Regions from separate parts of the Blautia sp. HCP3S3_H10_2 genome, predicted to be linked through region 1. Evidence: riboswitches for the same ligand, from Rfam matches in the RefSeq annotation. Region 1 holds a riboswitch; each other region holds the start of a gene.
What was found. Region 1 has a riboswitch for cobalamin ahead of ACTQWB_RS13240 (cysteine-rich small domain-containing protein). Riboswitches for the same ligand answer to the same signal wherever they lie in the genome.
Positions count from the first base shown of each region.

Region 2: it holds a riboswitch for cobalamin, as region 1 does, so the genes downstream of both, ACTQWB_RS08550 (sirohydrochlorin cobaltochelatase) here and ACTQWB_RS13240 (cysteine-rich small domain-containing protein) in region 1, are expected to answer to the same signal.
Region 3: it holds a riboswitch for cobalamin, as region 1 does, so the genes downstream of both, ACTQWB_RS03225 (ABC transporter substrate-binding protein) here and ACTQWB_RS13240 (cysteine-rich small domain-containing protein) in region 1, are expected to answer to the same signal.
Region 4: it holds a riboswitch for cobalamin, as region 1 does, so the genes downstream of both, ACTQWB_RS05035 (hypothetical protein) here and ACTQWB_RS13240 (cysteine-rich small domain-containing protein) in region 1, are expected to answer to the same signal.

Region 1 is NZ_JBQKCL010000012.1:21,800-23,998, forward strand. Features, by position in the region: gene ACTQWB_RS13235 (GDSL-type esterase/lipase family protein) at 1-551, shown strand, start outside; cobalamin riboswitch at 690-877, shown strand; gene ACTQWB_RS13240 (cysteine-rich small domain-containing protein) at 1,208-1,495, shown strand; partial or broken gene ACTQWB_RS13245 (DUF6783 domain-containing protein) at 1,530-1,673, opposite strand; partial or broken gene ACTQWB_RS13250 (DUF6783 domain-containing protein) at 1,611-1,748, shown strand; gene ACTQWB_RS13255 (phosphatase) at 1,702-2,199, opposite strand, start outside.
Region 2 is NZ_JBQKCL010000006.1:145,160-147,358, forward strand. Features, by position in the region: gene ACTQWB_RS08550 (sirohydrochlorin cobaltochelatase) at 1-1,225, opposite strand, end outside; cobalamin riboswitch at 1,415-1,587, opposite strand; gene ACTQWB_RS08555 (Ig-like domain-containing protein) at 1,846-2,199, opposite strand, start outside.
Region 3 is NZ_JBQKCL010000002.1:290,888-293,086, forward strand. Features, by position in the region: gene ACTQWB_RS03220 (FecCD family ABC transporter permease) at 1-100, opposite strand, end outside; gene ACTQWB_RS03225 (ABC transporter substrate-binding protein) at 139-1,236, opposite strand; cobalamin riboswitch at 1,340-1,550, opposite strand; gene ACTQWB_RS03230 (sirohydrochlorin cobaltochelatase) at 1,672-2,199, opposite strand, start outside.
Region 4 is NZ_JBQKCL010000004.1:36,090-38,288, reverse strand. Features, by position in the region: gene ACTQWB_RS05035 (hypothetical protein) at 1-1,154, opposite strand, end outside; cobalamin riboswitch at 1,364-1,555, opposite strand; gene ACTQWB_RS05030 (VanW family protein) at 1,610-2,199, opposite strand, start outside.

The sequences.
Region 1 (2,199 bases):
ATTATGCTTATATGGTGGCAAAAGAACTTGGCGCTGTGTATAACTGCATAAGCCAGAGCGGCTGGGGTATTTTCTGTTCCTGGGAAGGCAATGAACAGCAGGCGATTCCCTTATATTATGATCAAGTGTGCGGCCTTCTAAACGGAACACAAAATGAGCATCTGGGAGCCTTTGAAAAATGGGATTTTCAGAAATTCCAGCCAGATGTAATTATTGTAAATCTGGGAACCAATGATGGTATGGGCGCGAAGAATCTGGAAAAAGTGGAACGTGCAGCAGAGGAGTTTTTGAAAAAAATAAGAGCCTGTAACCCCAAAAGCTATATTATATGGTGCTACGGAATGCTTGGAGATGTAATCTTGCCTGTATTGGAAGAAGCAGTCCGGAACTATAAAGAAAAATCAAAGGATGAGAAAGTGGAATTTGTAAAACTTCCGGATACTTTTGCTGGTGAATTCGGATCGAGACAGCATCCGGGACATAAATCACATGAAAAGACCGCAAATGTGCTGATCTCTAAAATAAGAGAAATTACAGAAATACAAAAGTGAATTTCAATTTGTAAGACTAAATTTTGCTTAGAGGGTGGAATTTAAATTTGTGATTGAATCGTGATAAAAAAATAACAAAAATTTCCTGTGAAGGGTTGACAGAAGCAGTGACCGGTGGTACTATGATGTCAGTATAATTCCATATTGAACATATTAAGTGCTGACAGCTATGAGCTGGCAGAAAGAGGGAATCAGGTGAGAAACCTGAGTGATCCGGTCACTGTAACAGAGGAGCGAGTCTCAGAGTCCATTGTGCAGCTGCATGAGAAGGGGAGATGAAGCGATGATCCTGGAGCCAGGAAACCTGCTTGGTATGGCGAGGTTAAACTTCCGATGAAAGTGTAACAACCAGTTTTAGGGAATCCGCAGCCCTGAGATGTTGTCCGCTTTTATGAGTGGACATTTTTTATGGAATATCGCCTGTTCAGAAGAATTATACAGATTAAATGGCAGGCGATACTACTTCGGATGAAACCGTTCCCTCCGCGTATATATGAACGGATCATATTCTACCCCGGAGTAGCATCGCTCCCTCTTAGAAGTGATGATTTGAAATATTATGAGAATGTGAGACCGCGTAAGCGGTTATTTTTTTACCTTTTTATAAGCTTGGGTTCCGGCAAAATGTTGGAACCCGATAGAAGGAGAAGAAAATTATGGAAAAAAAATATTGGGAAGATAAAGAGTATTCTTATTTCAGTCATAAGAAATGTGAGTTTTTCCCCTGCCATAAAGGGGCGGATTCGGAAGATTTTAACTGCCTTTTCTGTTATTGCCCGCTTTATGCATTGGGAGATAAGTGCGGTGGAAATTTCCGCTACAATGAAAAAGGTTTTAAAGACTGCACCAATTGCCAGCTCCCTCACAAACGGAAAAATTATGGCTATGTGACCGGCAAATATCAGGAGCTGGCAGACCTTATGAAAAAAGTAAGAGAAGAGTAGTGCACCAGAGTGTGCATCTTGCAGAAAGCCTTTTTTAACACACTCTAGAGCCTGTTTGAAAAATCATTCCTGCAATCTGCACGCCCCACTTTGCGGTATATTTTGCCCTCTTTCAGTCAGCGTAGCCCGCTACGCTTCCCTCAATCAGACAAAATCTCCCACAAATTGTGACGCACATCTTGCAGAAAGCCTTTTTCAAACATACTCTAGCGTATGCTTAACATCATTTTCAATTTCGGAATCTGATTATTGAGAATCAGGCTTTCCGGAAACATTGCTTCGTGAACAAAATCAGCTGCATAAGTAAAATCACCGATGTGTCCCACGCCGTGACTGTCACTGGATAACACGATAGGAACCAGGTATTTGCGACAGTATTTCAGAATTTGTGCGCAGTTAGCACGGGTATCACCCCGGTATCCATATGGCGCAAGGGAGGCTTCGTTGATTTCCAGGATAACTCCATTGTCACTGGTAGCTTTTATGATTGTTTCATAATCTAAGTCATACTGGGTATTGTCAATGTGTCCAAGAATTTTTACTACAGGATTTTTCATTACATTAAGAAAAGCTGTGGTATTTCCCTCACAGGTCAGGGGACGGAAATTCTGATAATGCATGCTGGCAATGGCATAGTCTAATTTATCAAGCAGTTCCTGGTTTAGATCTACCGTTCCATTAATATCAAGAATGTTCAGTTCGAT
Region 2 (2,199 bases), on a different contig from region 1:
ACAGATCCTCAACTGCAGCGATTCTTCCAAGACCTGCGATCTGGCAGTCAACACTGTCGAAATCTCCAGAAGCCTCGAACATGCTCTTCCAGGAATCGTCATCATCACCAGCCATATCGTTGTTTGCATGGTCACCAGCAACAACCATCAACGGACGAAGAACAACTTTCTTGAATCCGGCATCTTTTACTTTATTGATAACTTCCTCACAAGCAGTATCCTCTGGCTCACCTTCTACAGTACCGATAAATGCGTTTGTGAAACCAAGCTCATTCATCTGTGTCTGCATCTGGTCATAAGTAACATTTGCTACATGAGAAGTTCCATGTCCCATGAATACAAATGCTGTTCCATCTTCTGCAGCTGCTTCCATGCTGTCATATCCAGCTTCTTTTACAGCTTCATCTGTGATTGCCTGTGCAACAGCAGCCTTGTCATCGTTGATAACAGTAGCGTCATCTCCAACCTCACCAAGCATTGGCTCAGCGATTGCTACAGACTCAAATTTATCTTTATACTCATCAATAGCTTCTACCATCTCATCGTACTCAGCGCCATGCATAAGGTGTGTAGGCTGAACAACCAGATTCTTAACACCGTTTGCTACTGCACGGTCAAGTGCCTGCTGCATGTTATCAATTGCCTCATCATCTCTTGCCTGTACATGGTTGATGATGATCTGAGCGGTAAATGCTCTTCTTACAGACCAATCCGGGAATGCATCTGCAAGTTTATCCTCGATTCCTTTGATGTCCTCTGCACGGCTGTCATTGAAGGAAGTACCAAAGCTTACTACAAGAAGCTCATTCTCACCGATCTCATCCTGGTTACGAGGATCATCTTTGGAAGCATCACCTGTGTCACGTCCGAAATACTCTGGGCTTGCTTCTTCGCCTTCTACCAGCTCTTTCTGTGCATCTGTAAGAGCATCCCATGCTTCTTTTGCTTCTTTGCACTGTGCATCTGTGTCGTCATTTCTTTCCTGAACATAGATGGCATCAATAAGAGCTGCAACTTTATCTGCTGCTTCCTTGTCTGCATCAGCAGTATCATCTGTTGCTTCTGCATCATCTGCTGCCTCAGCATCGTCAGTAGCCTCAGCGTCATCTGCTGTCTCCTCAGTTGCTTCTTCTGTCTCTGCAAATGCAACAGATCCTGTTGCTACAGTCATGCTTGCAGCCATGGAAGTTGCAAGAAGCAGTGCTAATAAAGTTTTTCTTTTCATTTCTTTTTCCTCTTTTTTCCTGTATTTCCGGATTGAATCATGCATAAGGATCCCGCCCTACAGGGCCTTTTATGTATAAACATAAAAAGCAGCCACATTTCTGCAGCTGCACCTTCCTCATAAACACATCTCCTGAAAACAGGACTTCTATGTATTGCTATGAGAATACAGGTTCTGTGTACCGCAGACCTAAGATTCCACGCCAAGGCAGTTCTCCTGACTTCGATCAACACTGCTCCCCCTTCCCTTTTTGGTGGGCTCTGAAGCAGCTCCCTTACACAGTGACGGCATCGTTCCGGATTCACACCAGATTCTCTTTTGCGCATCATGTCCATGATGCAACCTTCGCGCTATAACCATTATACATATTCGACTCGGATAGTTAATAGATACCATATTTTTATGTATTTTTTTTGAATAAATTATGTATTTTTTATGAATTAGGGTCAAATTTCTACATTTTATCTTTTAAATAAGTAACTGGCAAATATACAACTTTTATACGCCAAAATGTGGCACTTTTTTCATCTAACATAGTCTAAAAAAATGATCTGCAACCCATCAACAGGTTACAGACCATTTTTCTCACTCAGGACTTCTTAATCATCCATCGTCCCTTATTATTTTTTAATTTTAATTGTGATTGTTGCTTTCTTGTTTGTTCCGTCAAGAGATCTGACAGTAATCTTCACTGTACCTTTCTTTCCTTTGAATGTTTTTACAACACCATTGGAAGATACCGTTGCAAGCTTGGTATTGCTGGAGCTCCATGCAACCTTTTTATTTGCATTCTTGGTTGCAGTCACCTTTGCTTTCAGTTTCAGGCTCTTACCAGCTTTTACGGTCTTATTTCCGGAAATCGCAAGCTTCTTAACATAACCTTTGGTGCAGGTCAGCTTAATGGATCCATATACCTTGCTGCCGTCTTTTGCGGTTGCTGTGATAACAACGCTCTTTCCGCCAGCTTTCTTCTT
Region 3 (2,199 bases), on a different contig from region 1:
CAAATGTAACAGCTGCCAGTATGGAAAAAATCAGAAATGCTATAAGTCCAATAAGGGCTGTGGCATATATCGAAGAACGAAAAATTTTATCTTTTTTCACTGTTTTTTCCTCAATCAATATCCGTTACCAGACAAAGTTTAGTCAATTGTAACGTCAGGATATAATCCCTTTGCAAATGTCTCTACTCCGTCCTGGGTACGTGTTGCACTTGCATACATTTCGCTGAGCATGATCGGGTATACACGGCCGTTCTTTACAGCGTCAAGGCTCTGAAGTGCCTCGTCATCCTGGATAACTGCCATCTGGCTTTCCAGAACGCTCTGTGGGTCATCACCAGCGTATGGCATGTATACAACAAAGATTACATCCGGGTTTGCAGCAATGATATCCTCTTTTCCAACAGCAGAGGCATCCGGATTTGCAAGAGTGGCGCCTAACTTGGTTACCATATCTCCGCCAAGGCTGATTGCGCCATAGTTTGTGATATCCTCACCCAGTGGCTCCAGAACCATTACGGTAGGCTTCTCTTCTACGTCTTTTGTAGCCTCAAGTGTATTGTCGATAACTGCTTTAATGTCATCTATGATTGCTTCCGCTTTATCCTGCACGTCGAAGATTTTACCAAGGTTCAGGATATCTGTATATTCGTTTTCCAGGGTTCTCTCACCGCCTGGACGGGTATTGGAGTTATAGTAGGTGTTGCAGCCTTTGTCGATCCAGTTGGTTACATTTCCAAGGTTCTTATCAGAAAACAGAGAACTCCAGGAAAGGATCATATCTGGCTCCAGCATAGTAACAGTTTCAAGAGATGGGGTAAATTCATCAAGATAATTTGTTTTAGAAAATGCTTCTTTGAGAGCATCCGGAACTTCATTATCAAGACCAGCTGTTGCTACAAGACGGTCCTCAAGACCAAGTGCAAGCATTGTCTCGATGCTACCCTGGTATACAGCGATAACCTTTTCCGGTGCTTTTTCATAGGTGGTTTCGATTTCGTTTCCATCGTAATCATAGGTTGTGATGGTCAAAGGATACTCTGTTCTGGTCTCTCCTTCAGAAGCTGCATCTGCGTTCTCCTCAGAAGCATCTGTGGTTTCCTCTGCAGGCTGATTGTCCTCCTTGATGGTCTCGGAGTCAGCACGCTCTGCTGCATAAACTGCAGGTGATACGGACATAGTCATAGCAGCTGCCATCATCATAGCCATGATTCTTGTGGTTAAAACTTTGTTTTTCATTTCTTTTCCTCTCTTTTCGTTTGTTTTCTGTAACCGAAAAGATGGGGCTTCAAAAAGCGTCACTGCTGGCAGTGACTTAAAAGGCACTTTTTACGGAAGCTCCTTCTCTTACCCTTGTCAAGCAGGTTTCCTGGCTCACAGGTCCCAGAGCCTTTTTCAAATAAACTCTAGCAGCATGGCTTTCCTTCTCACGCATATGCGCAATGGTTTCTTTAAGCCTGCCTTCCTGTATACAGTGGCCGCAACCGTTCAGGTCTTACACCTGATTCCCTCTCACAGCAGAATTGCTGTTCACTTAACTGGTATTCAATTACTTCAACAGTCTAGCATATCTCTTCTTTAAAAACAACAAAATAATTCGCTGATTAAATAAATTGTCAACTATTTATCAATTCTCATTTATTTCCGTGAGCAACGAACCAATCGTGTTTCTTATCATTTTGCTTTTTTTACATGCTCTACAAACAAATTTCGAATACTCTTGTATTCGCCAAGACCTTTCAAAACAGTTTCTACCTGATAGCCTTTTGCCCCAATGATATTTTTCCAGGAATCTTCTTCCTCTCCTGCCATGTCGTTCTTGGCATGGTCACCGGCAACGATCATAAATGGCGCGATCATTACTTTCTTTGGAGCAGATTTTTCCAACTTTTTCAAAACCTGTTCCATTCCCGGGTAAGCCTCCACGGTACCAACGATCACATTTTCATAACCCATGTCCTTGAATCTGTAATCTAAGGCTGCATAAACGGTATTTGCATAATGTTCCGTTCCATGCCCCATAAGTACCAGTGCTGTTTCCTCATCCTTTACCAGAAGTGCGTCTGTGATTGCTTTTACCACATATTCATTGTCCTCTTCTGTGGTAAGCAGCGGATCTCCGAATTTCACAGACTGGAAACGATCGGCATATGCCAGAACATCCGCTTTCATCAGATCATTCTCTACGCCATTCATGACATG
Region 4 (2,199 bases), on a different contig from region 1:
TGGGAAAAAGCAGCGACTGCAATTCCATCATCAAGAGACTCTACCGGAATCTCATAGGTATACTTACCGTCAGCATTTACTACATATGGAACCCATTTCGAGGAATCTGCTGCGGCAGCTTCTTCCTTTGTTCCAAGAAAGAGATAATCGTATCCTGTACCGCTTAAAGTAAGGACAGCAGTCATTTTGCCATTCTTGGAAGTAAGCACACAGTTTACTACACGGAACATGGTTGCGCTGGAATTTACAGTTACGTTATAAATTCCGCTGTCGCATACGTTACCGGCTGGTTTAACAGCAGGGGTTGGGGTAGCGGTTGGTGCCGGAGCTGGGGTCTCGCTTGGAACTGGTGTAACCGTTGGTGTGGGTGCCTTATTGCCTGGAATTGTAATGGTAAATTCTCCGCCTTTGGAATACTGATACCATACGCCGCCCTCTTTTTTACGGATGGCTACCTGATATTTCTGGTCTTCTTCTGTGGAAGGAACTGCAAATTCAAAGGTATAGCCCTCTCCTGTAGGAGTTCCTACACATACATTTTCTGGATCGCTTTTTGCATCTTCCACGCTTCCGAGATAGATGGCATCGTATTTGTCTGTAGCGGTTACGATAGTAACAATTGTTTTGTCTCCCTCGTGTCTTGCAGAAGAGCTTGCAATCTTAAACATACCAAGGGCGCCGGAATCATCTGGCTTATCAATTGTGATGTCCGATCCGTCTGGTTTTACATCTGCTTTTGTTGTGTCATCTGTCTTTCCGGTTTCTTCTTTGGAATCGGATTTTTCGGAAGTTTTGGTATCCTTTGCCTCTTCCTTTTTCTCTTCTACCGGAGTTACAGTTGCTTCCGGTGTCTGCTCTGGTTCCTGATCCGCTTCTGCTGCAGGAGTCTGCTCCGGAGCTGGTGTTTCGGAAGGGATTTCCTTTGCCGGCTCTTCCGTAGCCGGTGCTTCCTCTGAAGAGGCTGTATTAGAAGTATCTTCAGAAGCAGTTTTCTGATCATCCATGTCCGCAGCTTTTTCCTCTGCAGCTGGTGTAGGGGTAGTTGTAATCAGCACATTTACATCCTCTCCCTCTGCCTGTGTGAGCACAGCCGGAGTGATCGTCATTGCTACAGAAAGAAACAGTGCCAGAAAGCGTTTTGAATTTCTTTTCATTTTTCTCCCTCGATTCTTTATAGTTCATTTATATGGTTCTGAATAAATCCAGGCAGTTTCTTGTAAAGAAGCTCATCTGTATACATCAGAAAATTCCAACGGAATATTTTATTACACAAAAATGCCTGCTCCAAACAAAGAAGCAGGCACTAAAATTTAAATATTCTGCAGTCAGATATATCATGAGAATGAAGTGCTTTCTTCGGAAGCTTTCATTAACGGATTCAGCAGGTTTCCTGGCTTACAGATCATTACGGAATCTAACCTTCTCAGTAAAATACAAATGGCACGAACAGATTCCATTCCCTGTTTACAGTGACCGGATCGCTCAGGACTTTCACCTGATTCCCTCTTAGCCTGCAGTCTATTCCTGCAAAGGCACTGAAAACGGATTTATTCAATTCATTTCATTATAGCAGACTGCTTTGTCGAAATCAATAGATTGACCTGGCAAATTATTGTTTATATTGGCTGTAGCCAACTTCTTCCTTGCGAAGAAGGGTACCTTCCTCATCATAGACGCTGCGATAGGTCCGGCAAATATTGGCATCTGAATGTTCGGTAGTGATCTCCACCCGGTTGTTATCTGTTTTCGTACCGTAGATGGATACTGTCACTGCTTCTTCTTTCTCATCGTAGGAAGCGGTGATCTTAACCGGATATGCACTGTTATTCTGGAAACGGAAATCCTGTCCGCCCCATACTACTGCTGCATCCAGTCCATCCTCCACATAATCGATCCGCGCCGCGTGATTATGGCGCTCCACAATAGCCAGATCTGACTGGAGACATGCCATATATAAAGTGGTAGAAATCTGGCAGATTCCGCCTCCGATATCCTGGGCATGCTCACCGCCAACGATCACAGTGGCTTCCCGGTATCCTCTTTCCTCTGTTCGTGGTCCAAGGGTATCGTTATAGGAAAAAATCTGTCCGGGCTGAAGCTCTACCCCGTCACATGCTTCCACAGCCAGTTTCAGGTTGGCTACACGGTTATCTGTTCCTCCGCCGTATGTGGTATAAGTACCAAGCAGGTTCAGGTAAG